DNA from 3 places in the Bacillus sp. P4_E1 genome. Region 2 is predicted to be linked to each of the others. Evidence: riboswitches for the same ligand, from Rfam matches in the RefSeq annotation. Region 2 holds a riboswitch; each other region holds the start of a gene.
What was found. Region 2 has a riboswitch for lysine ahead of AC1DS7_RS04930 (amino acid permease). Riboswitches for the same ligand answer to the same signal wherever they lie in the genome.
Positions count from the first base shown of each region.

Region 1: another riboswitch for lysine. It lies ahead of AC1DS7_RS11605 (amino acid permease); the one in region 2 lies ahead of AC1DS7_RS04930 (amino acid permease).
Region 3: another riboswitch for lysine. It lies ahead of AC1DS7_RS07925 (aspartate kinase); the one in region 2 lies ahead of AC1DS7_RS04930 (amino acid permease).

Region 1 covers NZ_JBFUIV010000007.1:25,906-28,185, reverse strand. Annotated here, with positions in the region: gene AC1DS7_RS11615 (sulfite exporter TauE/SafE family protein) at 1-18, shown strand, start outside; gene AC1DS7_RS11610 (GNAT family N-acetyltransferase) at 59-508, opposite strand; lysine riboswitch at 893-1,085, shown strand; gene AC1DS7_RS11605 (amino acid permease) at 1,198-2,280, shown strand, end outside.
Region 2 covers NZ_JBFUIV010000003.1:104,840-107,119, reverse strand. Annotated here, with positions in the region: gene gapN (NADP-dependent glyceraldehyde-3-phosphate dehydrogenase) at 1-260, shown strand, start outside; lysine riboswitch at 438-619, shown strand; gene AC1DS7_RS04930 (amino acid permease) at 766-2,190, shown strand; gene AC1DS7_RS04925 (ABC transporter permease) at 2,251-2,280, shown strand, end outside.
Region 3 covers NZ_JBFUIV010000004.1:313,818-316,097, reverse strand. Annotated here, with positions in the region: gene AC1DS7_RS07925 (aspartate kinase) at 1-836, opposite strand, end outside; lysine riboswitch at 1,038-1,224, opposite strand; gene AC1DS7_RS07920 (DoxX-like family protein) at 1,417-2,280, shown strand, end outside.

The DNA of each region.
Region 1 (2,280 bases), on a different contig from region 2:
AAACAAATGCTACCATAATTAATAATAATACCGCCCGATTTACTTCGAGCGGTATTTTTTATTTTTCTATTTTCCAATTGACCATCGTTTCAATACTATTTACTCTTTTCATATGTAATTTCTCTAAGACACGAATAGAGCTATAATTATCAAGGAGTGTCTCCGCTATAATCGTTTCCACTTCCCCTGTTTGAAAAGCCCATTTCATTAATTCACTAACTGCTTCTGTTGCATACCCTTTATTCCAATATTTCTCAATAAATCCGTAACCAATTTCTACCGTATGTTGCTCATTCGGTTTCCCTTTAAATCCTATATCACCTAGAACAACATCATCCTCTTTCCGAATAACATACCACGGTCCCCACGGTAATGAAGCCGCATCTCGTTTCATATTTTCTATATGTCCTACAATATGCGGACCACTATTGTATCCTTGATTATCCGCAATTTGAATCCATTCTTCTGTACACGGTACTATATATAATCTTTCCGTTTCTAATTTCATAATGATATCCCCTTTTCAATTAAACAATACCTCAATTTTATCAGAAATAAAAAGAATATTCATTCTATTTATCGAATTTATACTTATTCTTTGAAACGAATTTAAGGAATAATCCCCTTCTAATAGTTATGTCGAATTATATTTTCTGAATTTTCTTTTAATTTTAAAGGGTTTTTCAATATTTTTTGCGAAACATTTGTATAACAATTTTTTCTTTGCTTATTGCTACATAATAGTAGGTTCGGGTGGAGTTTTGCAAGCGTTTCCTATACAATAACCGATATTTTTTGACTTTTCCTAACAAAATTCCTTGCAATATATTCAGAAAGTCATTACAATTGCCATATATTAAATATCTTAGCAATATATAAATCCTCATCAATCCGATGAGGTAGAGGTTGCGACTTTTAAAAGTAAAATGGACGAGACACAGCGAATGTCACTGACTCCGTTTGAAAGGAAAAGTTGCCGAAGTTTATATTTCTTCTCTGGAAATATGAGCTGGGGCTGTCTCCGAAAGGAACAGAACTGTCACGTTTACAAAATTACCGTGTAAACGTGGTGTGCTATCTTAACGGAAGGGTATGATGGGGTGGTTATTTGTGAAACGTTCCGCCTAATTCCTTTGGCGGTTTTTTGTATTTTTCTCCCCCGCTCCTTCCTAACCTACAAGAAAAGGAGTGTTGAACATGAATAGCGCAACAAATCAATCTACCTCTAAAACGCAAACTACACAAGGACAAGGTGAATTAAAACGCGGATTAAAATCTCGTCACCTTACGATGATTTCTCTCGGTGGTACAATCGGTACCGGATTATTTCTTGCCAGTGGTGGTGTTATCCATTCAGCTGGTCCTGGCGGTGCATTAGTCGCATATGCCGCAATTGGAATTATGGTTTATTTTTTAATGACAAGCTTAGCAGAACTCGCGGCTTACATGCCTGTTACTGGATCTTTTAGTACTTATGCAACAAAATTTGTTGATCCATCACTTGGTTTTGCACTTGGATGGAACTATTGGTATAACTGGGCGATTACGATTGCAGCTGAACTAGCGGCCGTAACATTAATTATGAAATTTTGGTTCCCAGATACCCCTTCTCTTATTTGGAGTGGACTTTGTTTAGCTATTATTTTTCTCTTAAACTATTTATCTGTTAAAGGTTTTGGTGAATCTGAATATTGGTTCGCACTTATTAAAGTAGTTACTATTATTATCTTTTTAATTGTCGGTTTTATGATGATTTTTGGAATTATGGGCGGCGAATCTGTTGGCTTTAAAAACTTCACTGTTGCAGATGCACCATTTAATGGCGGCATCATGGCAATTATCGGTGTATTTATGGCTGCTGGTTTCTCATTCCAAGGAACTGAATTATTAGGAGTAGCTGCTGGTGAAACTGCTGATCCAGAACGCAATATTCCGAAAGCAATTCGTTCTATCTTTTGGCGCATTTTATTATTCTATATTTTAGCAATTCTCGTTATCGGTTTATTAATTCCTTATACGACTGAAAGCCTTGCAGCAAGTGATGTTACAGTAAGTCCATTTACACTTGTATTTGAAAAAGCGGGCGTTGCCTTCGCTGCTTCTGTTATGAACGCTGTTATTTTAACTGCAGTACTTTCTGCTGGTAACTCTGGAATGTATGCATCAACTCGTATGCTTTGGGATTTAGCTCGCCAAGGAAAAGCACCAAAGTTCTTAGGGAAATTAGATAGCCGCGGTGTACCTGTTAACGCATTAATCGCAACATCAGTAGTTGGTAGC
Region 2 (2,280 bases):
CTGACGAACAAGCGATTGAAATTGCTAACAAATCAGAGTTCGGTCTGCAAGCAAGTGTCTTCACAAAAGACATTAACAAAGCATTTGCAATTGCTAACAAAATCGACACTGGTTCTGTTCAAATTAACGGACGCACAGAGCGCGGCCCTGACCACTTCCCATTCATCGGTGTAAAAGGTTCAGGTATGGGCGCACAAGGTATTCGTAAGAGCCTTGAGTCTATGACTCGTCAAAAAGTAACTGTATTAAACTTAGTTTAATCTTATATGTAGCAGCTGATCTAATATTTAGGTCAGCTGCTTTTTAGTTAAAATCCTCCGGGACCTAATAACAAATTCTTCTCTATAATCTGATTATTACTATATCCATTGACGTATAAAAATACATTTGTTACTCTTAAACATGTTAATTTAATACATAAATCCTCATTCGTATCTCGGTGAGGTAGAGGTTGCAGTCATTAAGAGTATCATTTCAGGAGATGTAGTGGCATTGATGAAGAAATGAGAAAGGAATGATTGCCGAAGTAAGTCGTGTCCACCATGCACGCTTGCTGGGTCTGCATTTAATAAGTGCAGAACTGTCACAAACGTTTCGTTTGTGGAGAGCTATCGAGAGGTATGTCGTGGGTTTCTTATAAGATAGAAAGCATGTAGCGGCAAATTACGTGCTTTTTTTGTTTTGTTTGGACCTTCTCTTCCTTATCAGGAAGACATACATATCTCCTCGCTTGACTTGGTTATACTAACTTTGGAGGTATTTTCTATGCAACAAAAAAAATGGGGCTTTTGGGTACTAACAGCTTTCGTTGTCGGTAACATGGTTGGCGCTGGTATTTTCATGGTGCCAAGTACGTTAGCACAAACAGCAAGCCCACTCGGTGTCACTTTAGCTTGGTTAACAACAGGGTTTGGTGTTTTAATGCTAGCTCTTGTTTTCGGTAATTTAGCAATTCGTCGTCCTGATTTAACGACAGGACCACAAAGTCATGCATATGCTTTATTCTCAACACCAAAAAGAAAGAAAATGGCTGGTTTCAGCATGGTATGGGGATATTGGGTTGCAAACTGGGCAAGTAACGTTGCCATTATTACATCTTTCGCGGGATATTTATCGCTCTTCTTCCCAATTATGAAAGATACACGACTACTATTTTCAATTGGCTCTTTCAATATAGAAGTTGGAAAACTAATTACATTTACTATTTGTTCCATCTTACTTTGGGGAACACATTTAATTTTAACAAACGGTGTAAGCGGAGCTGGGAAGCTAAACTTCTTAGCAACAACGACGAAAGTGACTGGATTCCTTCTATTCATCGTCGTTACGTTATTTGCGTTCGAAGCTTCAAAGTTTGGACAATGGTACACACCAATGATCGATAAAGAAGGCGTATCACACGGCCTCCTTTCACAAGTAAATTTAGCGGCTCTTACAACACTTTGGGCATTTATCGGGATTGAATCAGCCGTTCTTTTATCAAACCGAGCTACCTCTCCAAAAACGGTAAAACGCGCAACTGTTGCAGGATTACTTATCACAGTTGCAATTTACTTAGGAATTACAATTTTAACAATGGGTGTACTTCACGTTGATAAATTACAAGCTTCTGAACGTCCATTAGCAGATGCATTAAACGCTGCAATGGGTCATGGTGGCGGGAAACTTATGGCATTACTTGCTCTTACTTCCCTATTCGGTTCAATATTAGGCTGGATTTTATTAAGCTCAGAAGTACCTTATCAAGCAGCAAAAGAAGGTTTCTTCCCTTCCTTCTTCGCAAAAACGAATAAAAAAGGAAGTCCAATTCATTCACTACGATTAACAAACATTATGTCGCAAGTGTTCTTATTCTCAACATTATCAGGAACAATTGCGGAAGCTTATACATTCGTTATTACCGTATCAACACTGGCCTACCTCATTCCATATCTCGTTTCACCAATATTCCAGTTAAAACTAGTCGCAACTGGTGAAACATATAAAAATGAAATGGGTTCAAGAATTATGGATGGTGTAGTTGCAGTTATCGCACTTTGCTATGCACTATGGGTTATTAAAACCGGCGCATCCGATATAAAAACATTTCTTCTCGGAATTGGTTTATTCGGGATTGGCTTTGCCTTCTATCCATTAATGAATCGTGATCAGAAAAAAAATAAAGAAAAGAAAAACGAGCAAGTTGCGTAACGCAATTTGCTCGTTTTTTACTTTATAAAACATATATAATAGAAAAAAGAGGTGAAAAACATGTCAATCGAATCACTATGGAGCTCTCGC
Region 3 (2,280 bases), on a different contig from region 2:
GAGAAAACTGTTGAAAGTGCACCTTGTTCTAATCCTTTAATTGTGACGCGTGTAATATTATCCTCAAATGCAATACCTTTAACGATTGATTGTTGTTCCATGTTACATTCTCCCCTTACAATTGTTCCGTTTTCTTGTTCCATACTTGAGCGAACTTCTAAAATTACATTATGATTTTTAGCAAATTCAACAGCGCGTGGGTGTAATACGCCAGCACCGAGGTTGGCAAGCTCTAACATTTCGTCATAAGAAATTTCATCTAATTTATAAGCATCTTGTACAACTCGTGGATCAGTCGTATATACGCCGGTCACATCCGTATAAATATCACATTTTTTTGCTTTTAGTGCAGCAGCTAATGCGACAGCAGTCGTATCAGAGCCACCGCGGCCAAGTGTGGTAATTTCATTTTCTTCACTTACTCCTTGGAAACCAGCTACTATAACAATCGTGCCTTCAGTAAGGTGAGACTGAATACGGGTAGTGTTAATGTCAATAATCCGTGCACTACTATGTACAGATTCTGTCGTAATACCAGCTTGCCATCCTGTTAATGAAATTGCGTTATAACCTTTTGTTTGTAGTGCCATTGTTAATAATGAAATGGTTACTTGTTCTCCTGTAGATAGGAGCATATCCATTTCACGTTTACTTGGATTTTCAGTAATAGCTTTAGCAAGTGCTACAAGTTTATCCGTACTTTTTCCCATTGCTGAAACGACAGAGACAATACTATGTCCTCGTTCATATTCTTCAATAATTAAATTTGCTACATGTTGAATGCGTTCGACGCTTCCGACAGAAGTACCGCCAAATTTTTGTACAATCGTTTCCATTACGAATTCCTTCTTTCGTCCATTTTTAAGAATAGGTTAGGACATATACAAATCCCAATATTCCTGTAGTTACCAGAGAGAAAAACAAAAAACACCATCTCAAATAAGTGAGGATGGTGCTGTTACAGGAAAAGGGAAACAGAAAACGGAGCTAATAAAAAAACCGCCAAAAAAGGAATATCATAAAAATGATATCTCTTTTTTGTAGATAGCTCTTCATACGTACACGTCTGTACATATGACAGTTCTGTTTCTATTCGAAAACAGCCCCAATTGATAAATGCAGAGAAATTTATCAATTTCGGCAACACTTCCTTTCCTCTAAAATCATAGACATCTCTGTGTCTCCTTTAGAATACTTATAAGCGTTGCAACCTCTATCTCACGTTTTAGGCGAGAGTGTATGATTTATGAAGTTGTTGGTAACATTTGTTTTATAATAATTTAAATTTTTCAGGGAATCAAGTGTTTTTTGTATTTTTTTGAAATTCTATCTTTTTATTAAATTAGTTTGTGAAAAATGTAGCAAAATCGATTCATTGCATGTACATTGAAAATATAGCGCATGGGAGGTGGAAGGATGGGGAAGAAAAAGCCTATTTATGTAGCCACAGAAATGAACACAACAATGGAGAAACTATGGGCATATACACAAGAGCCTGATATACATACAGAGTGGGATGCTCGTTTTACTGAGATTTCGTATTTAGAAAAAAAAGAGGGAGAACCACAGAAGTTTTTATATAAAACAAAGATCGGATTTGGACTTGAAATAGCCGGAGAAGGGGAATCGATAGGTGAAATAAGAAAAGAAACTGGAGAACGCATTTCCTCTTTAAAATTTTGGACAGACAATCAATTATCACTTATACAAATAGGGCGTGGTTATTGGAAGTATACACCGAATGAAGAACATATTCATTTTGAAACGCAATATGATTATGATACGAGATTTGGTCGTATAGGAAATGTGATAGATTTATATGTTTTTCGTCCACTATTAGGTTGGGCGACAGCATGGAGTTTTGATGCTTTAAAATTATGGTTAGAAAAGGGACTTCATCCTAAGTTGCTAATTAGAAGAACGATGACGTATTGGCTAGTTTGCTTTTTATTTGCTTTCGTATGGTTATATCAAGGGATTGTACCGAAATTGATGTTTACTCATTCAGAAGAAGTAAAGATGCTTTCTGCACTAATCGGATCGAATGAAAGTAGTATTTTTATACTTAAAATAGTTGGATTTTTAGAAATAATATGGGGTGTTATGTGGCTATTGCCACTTCAAAAGCGAAAACTATTTATATTGCATATTATATTGTTGATAATTTTAACATTAGCGGCAGGATCGACGAATATCGCTAGTTTTACGCAACCGTTTAATCCGATTACATTAAATTTTCTTCTAATAGGGTTATCGATTGTCGGTTATATAAATAGCACG